DNA from 3 places in the Paenibacillus sp. LPE1-1-1.1 genome. Region 3 is predicted to be linked to each of the others. Evidence: riboswitches for the same ligand, from Rfam matches in the RefSeq annotation. Region 3 holds a riboswitch; each other region holds the start of a gene.
The links. Region 3 has a riboswitch for ZMP and ZTP ahead of rpiB (ribose 5-phosphate isomerase B). Riboswitches for the same ligand answer to the same signal wherever they lie in the genome.
Positions count from the first base shown of each region.

Region 1: linked by a shared signal. The riboswitch ahead of MRBLPE1_RS06415 (IMP cyclohydrolase) and the one ahead of rpiB (ribose 5-phosphate isomerase B) in region 3 are both predicted to bind ZMP and ZTP.
Region 2: linked by a shared signal. The riboswitch ahead of MRBLPE1_RS12855 (bifunctional 5,10-methylenetetrahydrofolate dehydrogenase/5,10-methenyltetrahydrofolate cyclohydrolase) and the one ahead of rpiB (ribose 5-phosphate isomerase B) in region 3 are both predicted to bind ZMP and ZTP.

Region 1 is NZ_JBEGHY010000001.1:1,488,140-1,495,440, reverse strand. It holds gene MRBLPE1_RS06435 (hypothetical protein) at 1-230, shown strand, start outside; gene MRBLPE1_RS06430 (hypothetical protein) at 230-445, shown strand; gene MRBLPE1_RS06425 (serpin family protein) at 561-1,802, opposite strand; gene MRBLPE1_RS06420 (hypothetical protein) at 2,369-2,584, shown strand; ZMP/ZTP riboswitch at 2,610-2,687, shown strand; gene MRBLPE1_RS06415 (IMP cyclohydrolase) at 2,754-3,461, shown strand; gene MRBLPE1_RS06410 (extracellular solute-binding protein) at 3,714-6,554, shown strand; gene MRBLPE1_RS06405 (carbohydrate ABC transporter permease) at 6,551-7,301, shown strand, end outside.
Region 2 is NZ_JBEGHY010000012.1:503,632-510,932, forward strand. It holds gene MRBLPE1_RS12845 (5'-nucleotidase C-terminal domain-containing protein) at 1-2,794, shown strand, start outside; gene MRBLPE1_RS12850 (sugar-binding transcriptional regulator) at 2,981-3,922, shown strand; gene MRBLPE1_RS12855 (bifunctional 5,10-methylenetetrahydrofolate dehydrogenase/5,10-methenyltetrahydrofolate cyclohydrolase) at 4,836-5,681, opposite strand; ZMP/ZTP riboswitch at 5,743-5,821, opposite strand; gene MRBLPE1_RS12860 (ABC transporter ATP-binding protein) at 6,002-7,301, shown strand, end outside.
Region 3 is NZ_JBEGHY010000044.1:149,494-156,794, reverse strand. It holds gene MRBLPE1_RS27420 (manganese efflux pump MntP family protein) at 1-494, shown strand, start outside; gene MRBLPE1_RS27415 (low molecular weight protein arginine phosphatase) at 536-1,114, shown strand; ZMP/ZTP riboswitch at 1,186-1,267, shown strand; gene rpiB (ribose 5-phosphate isomerase B) at 1,366-1,824, shown strand; gene MRBLPE1_RS27405 (TIGR01440 family protein) at 1,841-2,446, shown strand; gene glyA (serine hydroxymethyltransferase) at 2,529-3,776, shown strand; gene MRBLPE1_RS27395 (peptide ABC transporter substrate-binding protein) at 4,524-6,194, shown strand; gene MRBLPE1_RS27390 (ABC transporter permease) at 6,326-7,261, shown strand; gene MRBLPE1_RS27385 (ABC transporter permease) at 7,258-7,301, shown strand, end outside.

The DNA of each region.
Region 1 (7,301 bases), on a different contig from region 3:
AGAAAGAGCTGGGGGCAGCCAATCAAACCTGTGAACGCGTTCCTTATGGCGAAGATATATGGGAAGTCAATATAAACGGCGAAACAAAAACATTAACGTGGACAGATCGATATTGCGCTCAGACCAGTGATATGGAGCAGCTGTTGGAACTGCGGAATTTCGTGGAGCAGATCGTAAAGACCAAAGAGGAATATAAAAAATTGCCTGAATCAGAGGGTGGTTACGAGTAATGCCGGACAACTTTTTGGCAGACCATTTACAAGCGGGAATCGTCATCTTCGTTGTCTTAGGCCTCGGTTTGCTGTTCATCGTCCGCTCGAAAATATCTGAACGCCGTTTTTATTATCGCGGACTAGGTTATTCACTCATCATGATGGCAATCTTTCTCGTTGTGGTCGGCGTTTTACAGAATTTAGATGAAGCAACCCATCGGCTAGGGCATTAGAAGGGCAGCTGCCTCATTAAAATAAATATGGTTCAAAAAAAGGGGCTGATTCTATCATCAGCACCCTTTTTTTTCGTTAACCGGCCAATAAAGTGTCTGCTTAAAGCTCACGCATTTAGGGTGTTTCCACCAGCCCGACAAACAGCAGCACACCGCTTTGCAGGTCTTGGATGGCGAAAAGAAACGGCCGGTTGACCTTCATTTCGAAGCTGCTGCTCGGCGGGGCGCTGCCCGCATCCATGCCAATCAAGGTTACAGCGGCTGCTTCCGTGCCTTGCTCGGATACATCGACAACGGTCTTATGCAAAATACGGCTGATATAAAGCCGCTGATCGCCGTTGTTGTCAGCTAATTCGCTGAAGTCCGCTTGGCTTGGATCGAATGGCAGACGCATCCCCATTGCACTTAAGGTGTCGATGAGCTCACGCTTACCCTCTACTCGGAATTTCGGCAGCGCTAGTCGGCCATTCGCCGGGGTAAAAGGTTTAGTCCAGAATTCGGTATCCGCGAGCAGTTTCGCGGTGAGTTCCTTTTGGTCCATATGCTGGCTTGGGAGGACGATGAGCATCCCCATTTGACCATCGCCGTATGGCAAGCGGATGGCTTGGTAAGCATCCGTTTCGTCATATTCGTAGCTGCCTCCCTGATTCATAAAGGGGATGCGTCGTATTTCACCGTCCGATTTCGTAAATTCATCTTCTATCGTAGCGTCTGGCTCAAACGGTCTCTTCCAAGTCCCGTCAAAATATAGGGCGTTTAACAGCATGAATTTCGTCATCTCGGATATAGGTTCATCCAGAATCGTTGGAATGAGACCGTTTGTCTGCTTATTAACCCATTTGTTCATTTCCTTCAGCACGGCTGGGTCGTCTAGCTTACGTTCGTTTAATTGGGCGTCGTAGGCAGCTATTACACGGTCGAGATAATCCTTTTGGAACGGCCAGCCCTTTTGCAGCCAGAGAGAGTTGGCCATGGACAGCTTGATGCCGGGTCCCGGTTGCAGCAGAAGCTCTCTCAGCTTCTGCTGTTCCTCATTCAGCATCTCCACCGACAATCCTTCCAGATGCAATGTCTTCGCGATCTGTTCGCGTGTCTGGCCCGCTGCCCCGTTCAGCGTCATCGACAGCGCCTGTACGATGCTGACAGGGGAGACAATGACGTTTTCTCCTTGTGTTTCATTGATCATTTTTTCCGCCAGCTCAAGCCCAAACGTATTCGTTGCCTTTACCATTTGCGAATCAATCTTCTCGGCAAGGCGAGCTCGTTCCGGCACGGTAACCGTCTTTTTCTCAGGCTGTCCGCATGCCGTTAACAGCAATACAGCAGAAATGGCGATGAAAATGGATTTGCGCAGCATGTCATTACCCCCATTTTAAACAAGCATTATCCATATCAACGGTCTCTGAGGACCAAAGGTTGCTGTAAACAGCCAAATGAACGGTGTGGGAGGATCATATACCTAAAAAGTTGTATACAGCAGAGAAATCGCCAGTCACCGTCATGGTCATGTATTCCGTGTATTTGGCCAGCAAGATTCGAATAATATTTGTTCTGGCGTTGAGATCTGTAAATAAAAGATCGGGCAGAGTTCTACGATGTAGTTTCTGCATTGTATGGTTATGAAAATAGTTGAACCGGAGCGTACAATGCAGTTTCTGCAATGGAGCGACTATTTTTGAATGGTTAGTAACGATTGGCACCCATTCTGTTGTAGCAAATGCATTGTAGCTAAAACAAAGAAGCGTAATCAGCCATTCTGCTGTAGTAACTGCAGTATACCGGAATGGCTGACGGCTAAAGGATGCTCTAGTCTTGTGAGGCTAAGATCAATATAAGTTCGTGCTGAGTACTACAGTATAGTTTCTGCAATGTAAGGATAAAAACAAGTTGAATAGAGGCGTACAATTTCGGGGAATCCCGCAGATGCGATATGATAATTCTATGGATGTTTTCGGCGGACAAGGAAACGGCAAACGGACATCACGCTCTCAAAGTATTGGAATGGAAAAAAAGGAGGAATCGGAACACGAGACTTGGTATCGCTTAATTGGCTGTGAATCCGAAGAAATTGGAAGTACATTTGGTTTTATTGTAGAAGAAAACTCGAAAACGCTGAATGAACACTTGTCTGCAAGCTAAAATGCTGTATATAATATAGTAAATATTTGGTATGTGTGACTGGCGCAGCGTGGAGTACCACGAGGGAGCACATATGTATAAGCCGTACGCCTGGGCAAAGTATTTGATCTGTGATCAAGTGCTTTTTTTGTTTGTCAGAAGAACAAAATCCGATGCTGAGGTGAGTACAATGAAAAGGTTTGAAGAGCAGCTGTTTAACCAGCCGTACCCGGGAAGAACGTTAATAATCGGCATGAATCCATCCGGTAATCATTACGTACAAGTCTATTGGATTATGGGAAGAAGCTTGAACAGCCGCAACCGGATTTTTGAGCGGGACCAATCCTTTGTCAGAAACACAGCGTTTGATCCATCGAAGATGGAGGATCCTTCCTTGATTATCTATTATCCGATAAAGGATACCAATGGATTTCACATCATTTCGAACGGGGATCAGACGGAAACCCTATACGCTGGATTGCGGCAAGGCGATTCGTTCGAAGAGGCATTGAAAAGCAGAGCGTTCGAGCCCGATGCCCCTCATTTTACGCCACGCATTACTGGTATAACGGATACGGGCTCGGGCATGTACGGTTTATCCATTTTGAAGACGAGAAACAATGATCCCTCGGTATGCATAAGAAATTTCTATCACTATGATGGCTGCATCAAGGGGGTAGGTCATTGCATTCACACCTATCAAGGCGAGGAGGACGGCATTCTGCGGCCATTCGCCGGTGAGCCTTTGGAAGTGCCGATCTTTGATTCTATGGAAGAAACCGCGAATTTCTACTGGAATAACTTAAATAAGGATAACCGAATTTCGCTGCTTGTGAAGTTCATTCGCAAGGAAGACAATTATGTGGAATACAAAATCGTGAACAAAAATGAAAGATGATCTATCGTAAGGTCCATCTCAACAAAGACGACTCCAATCCATGGGGTCGTCTTTTTTTATGCCCGTTTTCCGCCTCGACCTTCGCCTCTTCCCTAGGAAGAGTACCAAAAACTTTGAAAGTCCGAACCCGAGCATAGTGAAATAAGTGCGGATTTCTTTTTGATATATTGTTCATGCAGCAGCAATTCAGAGTGCTTTCAACTAGCTTAAGCTAGGGCGGGAGAGCAGAAAAAACGAATTCGGGGGTTGGCCGTGAATAAAAATTGGATCTTTTACACCGTGATGTTCTTGCTTCTCATTGTAACGACAGGCGCGGCGGCAGTGTTCTCTTATTCCGAGGAAGAAACCGCTGATGCGGTATCATACAAGCTTGCAGATGCGGAGCGGCGGGTTGGCGGCATCCTTTTAAGCGCCGATGGCATGAATGCGGGTGCAACGAACGCAAATCTTCTTCCCGAATGGAAAGGGCGGAAGCAAATTGCGGAGTGGAAGGAAGGCGAGGCGCTTGAATGGTCCGTCGATGTTACCGAGCAAGCCGACTATGAGCTGTCTATCGGCTATTATCCGCTGAAAGGAAACGGGCAGCCGATCGAATTTTTGCTTTACGTGGACGGAAAAGCGATATCCGATCCTTACGCGCCCTTCGAGCTTAATCGCCTGTACTACGACGAGCCGGGCAAGCTCAAGCGGAGCGGCGGGAACGAGCTGCGTCCGAAGCAGCTGGAAGGAGAGGTTTGGCTCGATACGAAAGTGGCGGCAGCAGGCGAGATGGAGGACGGCCCGCTGCAGCTCCCGCTTACAAAGGGCAAACATGTCATAAGGCTTGAGAATGTAAGGGAAAGCGCAGCCGTCGATTACATCAGCCTGGACAAAGCAGTGACGGCGAAAACTTATGAAACCTATAAAGCATCGCAGGCTGCAGAGGCTTCCAAAGGCAGCGAGGAGGCGTTCATCACGATTCAAGCGGAGCACGCCTATGCCAAATCGGATTCCGGTTTATTCCCGACGACGGATCGGACATCGCCGCTTACGACGCCTTACAGCCCGACCCTGCTTCGAATCAATACCATCGGCGGCAGCAACTGGGATGTTCCGGGCCAGTGGATCAGCTATAAGTTCGAGGTACCGGCGGACGGGTGGTATAAAATAGGCGCCCGTTACCATCAGAATGAAGTGAAGGGTTCCTTCGTTTCTAGGAAGCTTGCGCTCGATGGCCAAGTGCCTTTTCAGGAAATGAACGCAGTTCGTTTTCCTTATGCTCTAAAATGGGACATTTTGGAGCTGGGAGAAGAATCGGGGGAGCCGTATCAATTCTACCTCACGAAGGGCGAGCACGAGCTGAAGCTGGAGGTTACGCTTGGCGATGTTGCGCCAGCCGTGCAAAGCGTTCAGCAAATGGTCTATGACCTCAATCAAATTTACCGCAAGATCGTGATGGTTACAGGCGTTAACCCTGATGTCTATCGCGATTACGAAATTGAGAAAAGCGTGCCGGGGCTTATCGGGCAGTTCCAAAAGCTTTCCGCTCAAATGACGGAGGAAGCCGGCAAGCTGAATGAAATGTCGGGCCAGGCTAACGCTGGATCCAGAACGTTGAAATTGCTGGCGCTTCAGCTTAACGGATTTATCGATCGGCCGGACCAAATACCGAAGCGGTTGGAAAATTACAAAACAAACATCACTGCGTTGGCAGATTGGATGCTCAGCGCAATGAAGCAGCCGCTAGAGCTTGATTATTTGTATCTGGCTTCCTTAAATCATGAACAGCCAATAGCAGAGGCTGGTTTGTTCGCACAGGGCGTTCATGAAATCAGAGCGTTTGCGGGATCATTTTTTCAAAATTACGATTCCATGGAAGGCAACGAGCAGGCGGATCGCTCCATACAGGTATGGACCGGACTCGGCCGTGACCAAGCCTATGTGCTCAAGCGCTTAATCGATGAGTCGTTTATTCCCGAAAGCGGAATTAGCGTCAATTTGAATCTGGTGGGCACTTCGCTCGTGACCGCGGTCATGGCGGGTGAAGGGCCGGACGTCAATCTCTTTACGAGTCGCGGCGATACGATGAATCTAGCTGTTCGCGGCGCGTTAACGCCGCTCGACCAGTACGATGAGTTCGCAGCCATGAAGCAGGAATATATGGACACGGCATTCATTCCTTATCAGTACAAAGGAAGCACCTTCGCCATTCCGGATGATCAGGAGTTTTTCATGCTGTTTTACCGGAAGGATGTTTTACAGGAGCTTGGCATCGAGCCCCCGCAAACATGGGAGGAGCTGCTGAAGATTGCGCCGGTATTGCAGAACAATAACATGCAGATTGGCTTGCCTTACGAGAACCTTGATGCCTTTCAACTGCTGACAAAGGGAATCGGAGCGCTCAACCTGTTCCCGACGCTTCTCATGCAAAACGGCAGCGGCATCTACAACGCGAAGGAAGATGGTACTCGCTTCGACGAGCCTAAGGCCTATAACGCCTTCAAGCAATGGACGGATTTCTACAACCTCTATGATTATCCGCTTTATAAGGATGATTTCAACCGTTTCCGTACCGGAGAGATGCCGATTGTTGTCTCAACCTATAAGCTGTACACCCGTTTAGCCGCGGCAGCGCCTGAAATTACGGGCACATGGGACATGGTTCCGATCCCAGGCAAGCAGCGCAAGGATGGAACGATTGACCGCTCGACAGGCGCAACCGGAACGGCATCGATTATTTTGAAGGATGCCAAAAACAAAGACGATGCTTGGGCTTTCCTGCAATGGTTCAATCGACCGGAAATCCAAAGCCAGTTCGTCAGCGAGCTGGAAAATGAAATGGGCGTGCTTGGAAGAAGGGTGCCGGCGAATCTCATCTCGTTCGAATCAACGAATTGGAGCCGGGCCGAGCAAGCGATGCTGACCGAGCAATGGAAACAGGTTCATGAAATTCCTGAGCTGCCGGGCGGCTACTATACGTCACGAAACATCGATAACGCGTTCCGTGAGGTTGTATTCCAAATGGGCAACGCCAGAGAAAGCCTCTTCTATTGGAACAAAGACATTAACGAAGAAATTAAACGAAAAAGGTATGAATTCGGGGTGGAGCAATGAAAAAATCGATAACCCAAACGATCGGCAGACATAAGGAAAGCTACTTGCTGATGACGCCGTACATGATTTTCTTTTTGCTCTTTACCATCCTTCCCGTCGTGCTGTCGATTGTGCTTGGTTTTACTTATTACAACATGATCGAGCCGCCGCGCTTTATTGGCTGGTACAACTATATCCGGCTTTTCCTGGATGATGATATCTTTATTGTCGCGGTCAAAAATACGCTGTTCTTTGCTTTTGTCACCGGACCCGTGAGCTACATGCTCAGCTTTTTGGTCGCTTGGATGATTAATGACCTGTCCAAGACTTTGCGCTCCATTGCAACAACGGTGTTCTACATCCCGACCATCATCGGCATCTCCGTATTCCCGATGTGGCGGCTTATTTTCAGCCCGGACGCTTACGGTTATTTGAACGGCATGCTCATGGGACTCGGAATCATAAGCGATCCGGTCGCATGGCTGCTGGATAAAGAGTACATTTTGCTTATTCTGATCGTCGTGCAGCTTTGGATGAGCCTTGGCATCAGCTTTCTGGCCTTTGTCGCAGGGCTGCAAACCGTGGATCGCAGCTTATATGAAGCGGGCGTTATGGACGGGATCAAAAACAGGTTCCAAGAGCTGTGGTATATCACATTGCCATCCATGATTCCGCAACTGATTTTTGGAGCCGTCATGCAAATTGTCATTTCTTTCAGCGTAGCAGACGTTTCCATTCAGCTGGCCGGCTTCCCGAGCACGGAATATG
Region 2 (7,301 bases), on a different contig from region 3:
GGGAGGATTGACGCAAAATCCGGGACGGATCGGATCCGCGGATGCAACGACCTTTGCCTCATCCCGCAAGCCGCTGGTTGCAGAGTTCCTTTTTGAAGGAAAACGCGTAGTAGCGATCGCCAATCACTTAAACTCTAAAGGCGGGGACGGCAAGCCTTGGGGCGATATCCAGCCGGTTGTCCGCAGCAGTGAAGTGCAGCGCGCGAAGCAGGCGGAAGCCGTAAACAGCTTCGTTAAGGAGCTTACGACCAAGGATCCAGAGGCAAGCGTAGTTGTGCTTGGAGACTTTAATGATTTCCAATTCTCCGGCACACTGAACAAGCTGAAGGGTGCAGAACTATCGAACCTTGTAGATAAGCTGCCCGTTTCAGATCGCTATTCTTACATCTATGACGGCAACTCGCAAACGCTGGATCACATTTTGGTAGACAAGGGGAATGAAGAGAAAGCCGAGATTGATGTCGTTCATGTCAATGCTGACTTCGCTATCGAACACGGCAGAGTAAGCGATCATGATCCGCTGCTTGCGCAGCTTGACTTGTCGGCGAAGAAGGATGCGGAGTTTGCGATGACGATTATGCATGTGAATGATTCGCATGCCAACTTGGCGAATGTTGCAAAAAGATTTACAGCAGTGAATCAGATACGTCAAGAAACGGCTCATTCCATCCTTCTTGATGCGGGAGACGTATTCTCGGGTACGCTGTTCTTTAATAAGTATTTAGGTCAAGCGGATTTGGAGTTTATGAATAAACTCGGGTACGATGCCATGGTATTCGGTAATCATGAATTCGATAAAGGGCCTTCAGTGCTGGCTGATTTTGTGGAAAAAGCAAAATTCCCGTTCGTGAGCTCGAACATTGATTTCAGCAAGGAACCCGAGATAAGCGGATTAGTATCCGAGCAAGCTATCGGTGAATCGGCGGACGCAGGGAAAATTTACGACGCGGTTATTTTGGATGAGGGCGGCGAGAAAATCGGGGTATTCGGCTTAACGACCGAGGATACGAAGTTTCTTGCATCGCCGGGCGAAAATATCGTATTCGAGGATCATATCGCGAAGGCGAAGGAAACAGTCAAAATGCTGCAGGACAAGGGCATTAACAAAATTGTAGCGTTAACTCACCTTGGCTACGAGTTTGATCTTAAAATGGCTGAGCAGGTGACCGGTATTGACGTCATCGTCGGCGGACACAGCCACACGAAGGTTGATGCGCCAAAGGTATTCCACGCTGACGGCGAGCCTACGTTGGTCGTGCAGGCAGAGGAGTACAACAAATATTTAGGCAGATTGGATTTGAAATTTAACGATGCAGGCGTGCTTACCAAATGGAACGGCAAGCTGCTGGATATTGCCACCTTTGCGGCAGACCCGGTTGCGACGGAAATGCTGAAACCTTATCAAGCAGGCGTTGCGGAAATTGAGCGTCAAATCATCGGTAAAACGAATGTGCTCCTGGATGGCGAACGCACCAACGTTCGTGCCAAGGAAACGAATCTGGGCAATTTGATGGCAGATGGCATGCTCGCTAAAGTAAAAAGCCTAGTCAGCGGCAATCCGGATTTGCAGCAGTATGATGTAAAAGGGTTCGTGGCGATTCAAAACGGAGGCGGTATTCGCGCATCGATTAAGAAAACCGCAGCGGGCAAAACGGATGGCGACATCACGCTCGGCGAATTGCTGACGGTCATGCCGTTTGGCAATAACCTTACGGCGCTGCGCATGACGGGGCAAGAAATCATTGCGGCGCTGGAAAACGGCGTGAGCGGAGTCGAAACGGGACAAGGACGCTTTCCGCAAGTGTCTGGCCTGCGTTATTATTATGATTCCAAGAAGCAGGCAGAGGTGCTTGACGCGAATGGACAATTAACGCAAGCGGGCAGCCGCATAGTCAAGGTGGAAATTAAAAATGCGGACGGCAGCTATAGCCCAATTGATGTGAACGGCTATTATTTTGTGGCCACGAACTCCTTTATGGCAAATGGCGGCGATTTCTACCGCTCGATGAAGCAGGCGAAGGATGCGGGACGCCAGCATGAGCTGAATATCGTCGACTATGAAGTGTTCTGGGAGCATTTGACGAATCTCGGCACGATCAATATTGGAACGGAAGGCCGCATTACAGATTTGTTGGGCCAGCCGCTGCCTGGTGACGGCGGAGTGAATCCAACACCGACGCCTACGCCGACACCGACACCGACACCGACACCGACACCGACACCAACGCCGACACCAACGCCGACTCCGACGGACATCGAGTTCAGTGACGTAGGCAGCCATTGGGCAGCGAAGGCTATTGAAGAAGCCGTGAAAGTCGGGTTTGTCAAAGGGTATGGAGACGGCACGTTCCACCCTGGGGAAACAGCAACGAGAGCGCAATTTATTACGATGGTCGGCAGAGCGCTTCAGCTGGAATCAACAGCGGGCCAGTTGGATTTTGCGGATGCGGGTGAGGTTCCTGCATGGGCTCGTTCCTTCTTTGCCCAGTTGATTGAAGATAAAATCATAACAGGTTACGAGGACAATACAATAAGGCCGGGAAGTTCCTTAACTAGAACGGAGATGACCGTTATTCTCGTTCGCGCGCTTGGTATTGAGATTGATCCGAATGCGAAGCCAACCTTTGCGGATGTGAGCGACATTCCGGTATGGGCAAGACCGTATATTGCAGCGGCACAGAGGGCAGGTCTCGTTAATGGCATTGGCAGCAACCGGTTTGCTCCGGATGTGAAGGCAACGAGAGCAGAGGTCGTTACGCTAATATTGGCGGCGCTAGATTACGAACAGAACTGAAAATCTTAAAGAAGTAGAAGCGTCCCATTCCACTTTGCAAAATAGTGGGATGGGACGTTGTATTTTGCCTATCGAAAGGGCCGTGCTCTTGTTGTATTATTAATGCTGCTTTGTTATAGTTTTGTGGAATTATGGAGAGCGGTATTCATACATAGAAAGAGTTGAGTTCGGATGGCGGATGATCGAATGGATGATAAACTGAGCAAAATGATCGATGTGGCAAGGCTGTATTATGAATTGAACTATAATCAGGAGGAAATCGCGCAGAAGCTGGGCGTTTCGCGTCCAACGATATCCAGGTTTCTTCAGCAGGCGAAGGATGAAGGATATGTTCAAATAAAAATCGTTCACCCTAATGAGAACAATTTTGTGCTCGCCGAGCGGCTGCAGTCCAAGTTTGGGCTGAAAAAAGCAGTCATCGTCTCCGTGCCGCAATACGAGGACAGCATTGTCAAACGATACATTGGCGAAGCCGCGGCATCCTATTTATATGATACGGTGAGAGATGGCGATATTATTGCGACGACTTGGGGAACGACGCTTTTTCAAATGGCGACCCAGCTCAAGGACAAGCCCGTCCGCGATGTTAAGGTCGTTCAGCTAAACGGCGGGGTCAGCCATTCGGAGACCAATACGTATGCTTATGAAATCGTTCATTTATTCGGCAAGGCTTTTCACACGATCCCCTACTTTATTCCGCTTCCCGCGCTTGTTGATCATGAGGTGGTGAAGCGAACGATTGAGTCGGACCGCCATATTCGCAATATTTTGGAGCTGGGAAAACTGTCAAACATTGCGGTCGTCACCGTGGGAGCGCCAACCGAAGATTCGGTATTAATAAGAGCGAACTATTTCACCGATTCGGATATGGATATTATTCGCTCGAAGGCCGCAGGCGACATATGCTCGCGCTATATCGATACGGCGGGGGCCGTTTGTTCGGAAGAGCTCAATGAACGCACAATTGGCATTAGTCTCGATGAATTGAAGCGCAAGGAGCAGTCGATTCTGGTGGCCGGCGGAGCGAAAAAGGTGAACGGCATCTACGGCGCGCTGCGCGGAGGCTATACGAACGTGCTGATTACCGATCAGTTTACGGGAAGGTATTTACTGGAGCGGGATGTGTAGCGCAATTCTACTGCACAAACTGCAATGTAGTAAGAAGCCATCAGAGCGCAATGCTGCTGCACAAACTGCAATGTAGTAAGAAGTCGCGTGGGGGAAGGTAGGGAGTCGAAAGAGGAAACGTTATTTACAGCCGCGCAGCTGCGCTTCGGACAGCTGCACTGCACTTTGTGCAATAGAAAGACGAATTTTAGCGGCACTAGCGCGCTACAGTGTAGAAAATACAACAGAAACAGCCGATGAAGACTCTAATGAGTCTGGCTCGGCTGTTTCTGTTGCACTAAGTGCAACGTAGCTGAGATTCGTCACGATTGAGCGCGATTACGTTGCACAAACTGCAACGTAGCCAGAAAACCACATGTCCGAGCGCTTTCTGCTGCACAAACTGGAATGTAGTATGAAGCCACTCGTCAGAGCGCAATGCTGCTGCACAAACTGGAATGTAGTAAGAAATCGCGTGGAAGTCGCGTGGTGGAAGGAAGGGAGTCGGAAGGGGGAAACGTTGCGTAAAGCCGCGCATCTGCGTTTCGTTCAGCTACACTGCACTTTGTGCAATAGAAATACGAATTTTAGCGGCACTAGCGCGCTACAATGTAGAAAATACAACAGAAACAGCCGATGAAGACTCTAATGAGTCTGTATCGGCTGTTTCTGTTGCACTAAGTGCAACGTAGCTGAGATTCGTCACGATTGAGCGCGATTACGTTGCACAAACTGCAACGTAGCCAGAAAACCACATGTCCGAGCGCTTTCTGCTGCACAAACTGGAATGTAGTATGAAACCACTCGTCCCTACGTGATTCTACTGCACAAACTGCAACGTAGCCAGAATACCACTCGTCAGAGCGTGATTCTGCTGCACAAACTGTAATATAGTAAGAAACCATTCCTCCCAGCACGATTTTGCTACACGAAACTAGATTGCGGCAAGCTTTGCCGCGGCGTCGACCGTATGCTTCAGCAGCATAGCGATCGTGACGGGCCCGACGCCTGCGGGGACAGGGGTGATGGCGCTGGCCTTCGCAAGGCAAGTCTCATAATCGACATCCCCGATGTTCCCCGGGTTGTAACCGGCATCCAGCACGACGGCGCCTTCGCGAATCCACTCTCCTTGAATGAAAGAAGGTTTGCCGACCGCAGCGACGACGATGTCTGCGGGCTTCAGCATTTCGGCTAGATTTTGTGTCTTGGAATGGCATGTTGTCACGGTGGCATTGCGGTTTAGCAGCATCAGCGAAACGGGCTTGCCCAGAATCGGGCTGCGGCCGACGACTACGGCATGCTTGCCCTCGATCGGGATTTGATAATAATCCAGAATAGCCATAATGGCAGCAGGCGTGCAGGACGGATAGTCCGCATAGCCGAAAGCATTTTGGGCAAAGCCAAGCGCGGTCACCCCGTCCACGTCCTTGTGGATGCTTATCGCTTCAAAAGCTGCGCGTTCATCAATTTGATGCGGCACGGGATGCTGCAGCAGGATGCCGTGAACGAGCGGATCGCGGTTAAGCTGCGAGATGACCGCAATCAAATCCTCGGTCGAAATGGACTTATCCAAATGGATTCGTTTCGACTCGATGCCTAGCTTCTTGCAGGCATTTCCTTTCATGCGGACATAAGTCTCGGAAGCAGGATCGTCTCCGACCAGTATCGTCGCCAAACAGGGCACAATGCCTGCGGCTCCAAGCGTTTCTACCCTAGCTTTCAACTGCTCTTTAATTGCGTCTGCGACGCGTGTGCCGTTTAAAATCATTTTGTCCGTCATGTTTACCCAGCTCCTTCGAATGGTTGTCGAAAAACATAAAAAGGCAAGGGGAATGTCCCCTTACCTTTGCCCAGGCGTACGGCTAATGATCTGCGCGCTTCCTCATGGTTCCCCATGCTCCGCCAGTTACGCACAGCTTTTTGTTGTTAGCTTCATTCTAACAGCTCCTGCGAGAAAAAACGAGCCATTACGCTCAGTTACTCCAATTTTAGTAGTGGGGAAACGATTGGCGGGATGCTATAATTACTTTAAATTGAGGGTGCGGGAGACGATGCCCTCTTATTACCGCTTCACAAAACGACAGGGATTGGGGTGCAGGCGTGTTAAAGCTGGGTAGATTTTTGGGGAAATATAAGCTGCCTGCCGTGCTGGCGCCGCTGTTCATGCTGCTGGAGGTATGCATGGATCTGCTGCAGCCGCGGTTTATGGCGAGCATCGTGAATGACGGGATTATGGGCGGGGACTTGGGAGCGATTGCCGGCACCGCGCCGAAAATGCTGCTGGCGGCGCTTATCGGTTTAGTTGCCGGCGTCGGCTGTACGGTGTTTGCGACCATAGCTTCTCAAAGCTTTGGAGCGGATCTGAGGCAGGAGCTGTTTCAAAAGATACAGGGCTTGTCGCTTCAATCGCTTGACCGCTTCGGTTCAGGGTCCATCGTGACCCGTTTGACCGGAGACGTCACGCAAATACAAGGCTTGGTGCTGTTACTTCTCCGTGTTTTTGCGCGGGATACGTTCATTATTATCGGGAGCCTGGTCATGGCATTCCTGATCAGCCCGCGTTTATCTATTATTTTGCTGGCGATGATCCCTTTGCTGGCTGCATTTCTCGTCATTACCACGCGGGTAACCGTTCCGTTATTCGCGAAGATGCAGCAGCGGCTTGATCAAGTGAATACGGTGATGCAGGAAAATTTGTCGGGTATTCGAGTTGTCAAAGCATTTGTCCGCGCCGATTACGAGGAAGAGCGGTTTAATGAAACGAATTCGAATTTGCTGCATGCCAGTCTGCGGGCGGCAAAAATCGTTGCGCTCAATACGCCGCTGATGTCGATTATTCTGAATTTCAGCATCGTAGCGGCGTTATGGTACGGCGGCATGCTTTCAGAGCAGGGTACGCTTTCGGTCGGCAGCCTTGCAGCGTTTCTAACGTATATTACGCAGCTGCTGTTCTCCACCTTAGGGCTCGGCAATCAACTAATGGCCATATCCAGGGCAAAAGCCTCCGCCGACCGCATTAATGAAATATTGGAGTTCTCGATCGACCAACCGAAGGAAGAGCAGCTGCCCCTTCAGCAGCCGAAGCAAATTCGAGAAGGCCGAATCTCGTTTGAGCAAGTAAGCTTTAGCTATGACGGTAATTTGGAGAAAGCCGTATTACGCGATATTGATTTCACGGCGGAGCCGGGAGAGACGATAGGGATCGTCGGCGTGAACGGAGCGGGGAAATCGACGCTGGTCAGCCTGATTCCGGCTTTTTACGAAGCGACGGACGGCCAGCTGTGCATCGATTCGGTGCCGATTAACGAGATGGATCCCTATGAGCTTCACAGCCAGATCGGCATGGTGCTGCAGCAGGCTCATTTGTTCAGCGGCACGATTCGGGACAATATCTGCTTCG
Region 3 (7,301 bases):
TAGATGCCTTTTCGCTCGGACTTGGCATAGGATTAAAAGGCATTCGGCTGCTGGATATTTTGAAGCTGGGCGTGGTTATTGCTTTGTTTCATGTTATAATGCCGCTGGCGGGCATCTACACGGGTCAATATGTAGGGGTTCTGCTCGGCGATGTGGCTACGGTCGCGGCCGGTATTTTGCTGGTGCTGCTGGGCGGGCATATGATCTACAGCTCGCTGCGCGGAGACGCGGTGCAGTCTTTTGACCACAAATCCTTATGGGGCTTGCTCTTGCTCTCGCTTAGCGTCAGCATCGATTCCTTCTCTGTCGGCATTACGCTTGGCATGTTTGCGGCCAATATGTGGACGACCATCTTATTGATTGGGCTGCTGGGCGGGCTCATGTCCGTGCTTGGCTTAATGATCGGCCGCAAGGTTAGCGGCAATCTCGGCGAATACGGCGAGGCTGTAGGCGGCGGAATTTTGTTTATTTTCGGTATATTGTTTATTTTTTAAGATAGACAGCTGGGAAAAGCGTGCGAAAAGGAGTTGGCAGTGTGAAACGTATATTATTTGTTTGTACTGGCAATACATGCCGCTCGCCGATGGCGGAGGCTATGCTGCGCCGGATGGCTGCTCTAAGAGGCATTACGGTTGCGGTCCGTTCCGCGGGCATCTCCACGGTCGATGGGCTGCCGGTGTCTGCCCATGCGGTAGAGACGCTTAGACAGCGCGATATTGAGCATAAGAGCACTTCGCTTGCGCTGACAAGCGAGGCGGTCGGTTGGGCTGACATTATTTTGACGATGACGTCTAACCATAAGCGCGGGCTGCTGCAGTGGCATCCCGAGGCTGTAGACAAAACCTATACGCTGAAGGAATATGCGTACCAGGACGCGAGCGTGCTCGCCGATATCGAAGAGCTGGAACGTCTGTATTCGGAGCTGCATATGAAGCAAGCCTTGGGTCAGCAGCTCACCTCGGCGGAACGAAGCCGTTTGCTGGAGCTGGAGCGCAGAATCCCAAGTTTCGACATCGTGGATCCGTTTGGCGGATCGCTCTCCATCTATAACAGCAGCGCGAATGAAATCGAGGATGCGCTCGTGAAGCTTCTGGACAAGCTTTCCAAAAGATAATTCCGCGGCTGTCCCCGTTAATATGGATTGATTTTTTGAACCGCTTCGGCTATTATGGAAAGACAATATACGGTTTCCGATGTAACTGGCGACGGAAGTGGGCTAACCACGGTGGAGCATCGGAATATACGGCCGGTCGCCTGGGCAAAGAGCAGCATGCTAATTAGCATGTCTTGCTCTTTTTTCGTCTTTTTCTGCAAAAATAGGTATACTAGCACTGTGATGTTTCATAACGAAGGAGGTCTTTTGCATTGAAAATTGCTATTGGTGCCGATCATGCGGGCTATCGTTTGAAGGATGAGGTTGTGCCTTTTCTTCAATCGCTCGGCCATGAAATCGAAGATGTAGGCTGCAGCTGTGACCAATCGGTTGACTACCCGGACTATGCGCTGCCCGTATGCGACCTTGTTACGAGCGGCAAAGCAGAACGCGGTATCTTGATTTGCGGAACCGGAATCGGCATGTCGATCGCGGCCAATAAAGTTCGGGGTATCCGCTGCGCGCTCGTCAACGACATGTTCTCGGCTAAAGCGACAAGGGAACATAACGATACAAACGTATTGGCACTTGGAGAGCGGGTTCTCGGACCTGGCGTAGCCTTGGAAATTATTCGGATTTGGCTTGAAACGCCGTTCTCGAACGGCGAGCGCCATGTCGGCAGAGTAAACAAAGTGATGCAAATTGAAGAGCAGTTCAGCAGCCAGTCCTAATTAGGGGGCCATCGCGATGAGCATAGAAGAAGATGTACGGCTTGGTGTCATAGCAGATCAGGTAGAGACGATCGTCCGCGAGCTGGCAGCGGCAGGCGGGCTTGCCGTGAGTCAGCTTTTAGTGATCGGTGTAAGTACTAGTGAAGTGCTGGGCCATCGCATTGGAACGGCAGGAACCGTCGAAACGGCCGCGCAAATTTACGCGGGCGTGGAAGCGGCGCGGAGAGAGCTGGGCTTCATTCCGGTGTACCAATGCTGCGAGCATTTGAATCGAGCGCTCGTTATCGATAGGGAGGCAGCCGAGCGTTACGGCTTAGAACCCGTCGGAGCGGTCCCCGTGCCGAAAGCCGGCGGATCGATGGCAGCCTATGCCTACCGCCAGTTAAAGGACCCCTGTCTTGTAGAAACGGTACAAGCGCATGCCGGCATCGATATCGGCGATACGTTCATCGGCATGCATCTGAAGCGGGTAGCCGTTCCGGTCCGTCCGTCGATTCGCGACATCGGGGAAGCCCATGTTACGATGGCCGTCACAAGGCCGAAGCTGATAGGCGGTTCGCGCGCGGTATACGAGCTGGGCACTGAGATAGCGGCAGAGCAATCTGCCGGAACATGCGATTAGCCGAACGCGGAGAACGAATGATCTAATTTTATAAAACAATTTAAAAATATATAGGCTGTCTAATTTGAGGAGGATAATGAAAATGGAAAACCTGCGCAAACAAGATCCGGAAGTATTGAAAGCACTAGGCCTTGAGCTTACTCGTCAACGGGATAACATTGAGCTTATCGCATCAGAGAACATCGTAAGCGAAGCGGTTCTGGAAGCAATGGGAAGCGTGCTTACGAACAAATATGCAGAAGGCTACCCAAGCAAACGTTTCTACGGCGGCTGTGAGCATGTGGATATCGTTGAGGATATCGCCCGCAACCGTGCGAAGGAATTGTTCGGCGCAGAGCATGCGAACGTTCAGCCTCACTCCGGCGCACAAGCGAATATGGCTGTTTACCTTGCTGCTTTGCAGCCTGGCGATACGGTTCTAGGCATGAACTTGGCGCACGGCGGTCACTTGACGCACGGCAGCCCGGTCAATGCATCCGGCTTGCTTTACAACTTCGTGGCATACGGCGTGCAAGAGGATTCCTTCACCATCGATTATGAAGAAGTCCGCAAGCTTGCTTTCAAGCACCGTCCACGCCTGATCGTGGCTGGTGCGAGCGCATATCCCCGTATCATCGATTTTGAAAAGCTTGGCAAAATCGCTAACGACGTAGGCGCTTTGTTCATGGTTGATATGGCTCACATTGCCGGTTTGGTAGCAGCGGGTCTTCATCCGAGCCCAGTGCCGCATGCACATTTTGTTACGACGACTACGCACAAAACGCTTCGCGGACCACGCGGCGGTATGATCCTTTGCCGTCAGCCTTGGGCAGCAGCGATTGATAAAGCGGTTTTCCCTGGTTCGCAAGGCGGTCCATTGATGCATATTATTGCAGCAAAAGCGGTAGCTTTCGGCGAAGCGCTTAAACCGGAGTTCAAGCAATACGCGACACAAGTTGTGAAAAATGCGAAGGTGCTTTCCGAAGAGCTTGTTGCAAAAGGCTTCAACATCGTTTCCGGCGGCACAGACAATCATTTGATGCTGCTTGATACGCGCAACCTGAACATTACAGGTAAAGTAGCGGAGCATGTACTTGATGAAGTAGGCATTACCGTTAACAAAAATGCAATCCCGTTTGATCCAACAAGCCCGTTTGTCACTTCCGGCATTCGTATCGGTACGCCAGCTGCAACGGCTCGCGGCATGGACGAGAAAGCAATGAAAGTCATTGCGGAAGTTATCGCTCTCGTGCTTAACAGTCCGGAAGATCAAGAAGTGCTTGCAAAAGCCCGCGGCTTGGTACGTGATCTCACTGCACAATATCCGCTTTACCCTGGCATGACTTACTAATTCGTTCCATCAGCATTTGATTCAGAGGACCTATTCGGTGTTTATACACGAGTAGGTCCTTTTTTTGTTGTTGTTCTTCCGGTGGAGCAGTGAATAAGCGGTATAAAATAATAAGCCGAGAAGAATGATATAAAACAATGAAATAAGCAGATTCGGCTATTATTTTAGTAAAAATGATGAAATAAGGTCTGATTATTTTATTATTTCTTGTTACTATCACAATGTTGTGAATACGTAAAATCATAGTGTCATTGCGGTTTATTTCGATTTTATAAACAAAAAGCTAAATTATATTCGAAATCAATTGGAAATTAAAAGGATATTTAATGATTTATGTATTTTATATAATTTGATCTATATTTGCCTTTTATTCCCTGTAATTGCTTCAAAGCGTTAAAGTAACAGAATAATAATCTAAATAAACGCTGTGAAGCATTAAAGCGACAAATTAATTATTCGAATAAACGCGTCAAAGCACTAAAGTATAGCGGATATTAGTCATTTAATACATAAATTTACAGCATATATTTGTTGATAAATAATTAACATGGATGTATAGTGAAATTTATTAGTAAACTTCAATCTCTATGTTTGGATGGGATGAGTGTATAACATTAGCTCAAGAGGATACGCGCATTTGGATCAGACAAGCTTTCTCTCTGATGCAAACGTTTGTATATAAGGCGAGTAAGGTGGACGATACTACCCACTGCTGAACAAAGTAGAGAAAAAAACGGGAGGGTAACAATGAGAACAAGAAAGTCTGCTTTTTCATTTATCGCTGCTTTACTCATTCTTGCTATGATCGCGGTAGGTTGTACGCCGAAAGAAGAAACAAGCAACAACGGCGCTGCGAATGGCGGGACAACGGGCGAGACGACTGAAGCGAAAGTGTTCCGTTTGAACATTCACTCTGAGCCTTCGACGCTGGATCCTGCACTTATGGAAGACAACGTATCCGGTACGCTTGCCACAGGTATTTATGAAGGCTTGACTCGTAAAGACGAAAGTGGCGAAACCATTCCTGCAACCGCAGAGAAATGGGAAATGTCCGAGGATGGGCTTACTTACACGTTTACCATTCGCAAAGACGCGAAATGGAGCAATGGTGACCCTGTTACCGCTAATGACTATGAATACTCTTGGAAACGCGCGCTTGATCCTGCAACAGGCTCGACATACGCTTACCAATTCTACTACATCGTTGGCGCACAAGATTATAACGAAGGCAAAACGACGAACGCTGACGGCGTAGGCATCAAAGCTATCGATGCGCAAACGCTTGAAGTGAAGCTGAACTCGCCTACTCCTTATTTCTTGAGCCTGACTTCTTTCTACGTTTACAACCCTGTTCACCAATCGGTGAAGGATAACGAAGCTTGGGCTGCGGATGCGGCTACAATCATCGGTAACGGTCCTTTCAAAATGAGCGAATGGCAGCACAATACATCCATTAAGCTCGTTCCGAACGAGAACTATTACGACAAAGACCAAGTGAAGTTTGCAGGCGTTAATTTTACGATGCTGTCTGATTCTGCGACTGAGCTTGCGAACTATGAGACTGGCGAACTTGATTACACGGGTAAACCTACCGGTGAAATTCCTGCCGAGCAAATCCCGGTTCTAAAAGAATCGAAGAAGGATGAGTTCGTGACAAAAGGGATTGCAAGCTCGTACTACTACATGTTTAACACAGAAGAAGTTCCTTTCAACAACGTAAAAGTCCGTAAAGCCCTTTCGATGGCGATTGACCGCCAAGCGATCGTGGAAAGCGTAACGATGGCCGGTGAAGTTCCTTCATTCGGTTTTGTTCCGCCGGGCATTATCGGTGAGAAAGAAGATTACCGTACAGAAGTGAAAGATGATTACTTTACAGAAAATGTTGATGAAGCAAAAAAATTGCTTGCTGAAGGTCTTGCTGAGCTGAAACTCACGAAGTTCCCTGAAGTGACTTTGACATTTAATACAAGTGATGGCCACAAGAAAATCGCGGAAGCCATTGTTGAAATGTGGCGTCAAAATCTTGGTATCGTAGTCGTTGCCAAGAACGAAGAGTTCTCTGTTCTACTCAAAAACCGTACGGCAATGAACTACCAGATTTCCCGCGCAGGCTGGGGAGCGGACTATAACGATCCAATGACGTACATGGATATGTTCGTTACTGGCGGCGGCCAAAACAATACAGGTTTTGCTTCGCCTGAATACGATGCTTTGATCAAAAAAGCATACGCAAGCGGAGATCAAAAAGAGCGTATTGCTGCTATGACTGAAGCAGAGAAAATCCTGATGGATCAAATGCCGATTATGCCGATTTACTACTACAGCAACGTTTACATGCTGAAACCTGGATTCAAAAATATCATCACAGATTACAAAGGCGACATTGATTACACAAGAGGTTATTACGAAGCGGAATAGTCATCCTTCCAGCATCTGAAGGTAGGGATATATGCGGGATGTCCGCATATATCCCTTTCTTATTGACTATTTCAGACTCTAGCACTTCACGATTCTTCTTGTTTATATTCTGTAAGGAGGTGTCCATTGCGTTGATAAAATATGTATTCAAGAAGTTTCTGTCCATGTTCGCTTCGTTGTTTGTTCTTGCGTCAGCTACTTTCTTTCTCATGAAAATCATCCCGGGCGATCCCTTTGTCAGGGAAAAAGCGATTCCGGAAAAAATAAGAGAACATCTCTTGGCAATGTACGGCCTTGATCAGCCGGTATGGAAGCAGTATTTGATGTATCTTAACAATTTGCTTCACGGCGATTTGGGGATGTCGATGAAGCAGCAGTATATGTCCGTCTCACGAATCATTAAAGAAAGCTTTATTTATTCCGCTCAAATTGGACTTTTTGCCGTCATCCTGTCCGTAGCGGCAGGTCTTATTCTGGGTATCATTGCTGCGCTTAATCATCGCAAATGGCTGGATAGCGCCACGATTATCATTGCGGTGCTTGGGGTTTCGATTCCGAACTTCCTTGCCGCGTCTATTCTGCAGTACGTATTCGGAAGCAAATTGCAATGGCTCAGCGTATCAGGTCTGAACGACCCGACCGACTTTATTATGCCCGTGCTAGCGCTTTCTTTCCTTCCCGCAGCATTTATCGCGCGTCTGACACGCTCGACTATGCTGGAAGTATTGTCTGCGGATTACATTAAGACCGCTCGCGCCAAAGGTTTGAACGGCCGCATCATCTTGGTACGCCATGCGCTGCGAAATGCGATTTTACCAGTGGTTACTTACATCGGACCGATGACTGCGAACATCATTACCGGCTCGGTTGTTGTCGAGCAAATTTTCGGTATCGGCGGAATCGGCAAATATTTCGTACAAAGTATTTCTAACCGTGACTATACGCTCATAATGGGGCTTACTTTATTTTATGGCATTATCCTGATGGCAGCGCGGTTCTTGACTGATGTTGCTTACGGTTTTGTCGATCCTCGCATTAAGCTGACAAGAGGAGGGGGGAAAGGATGAAGGAAAACACCTTTACGCCGGATCAATTCGCAAAGCTAAG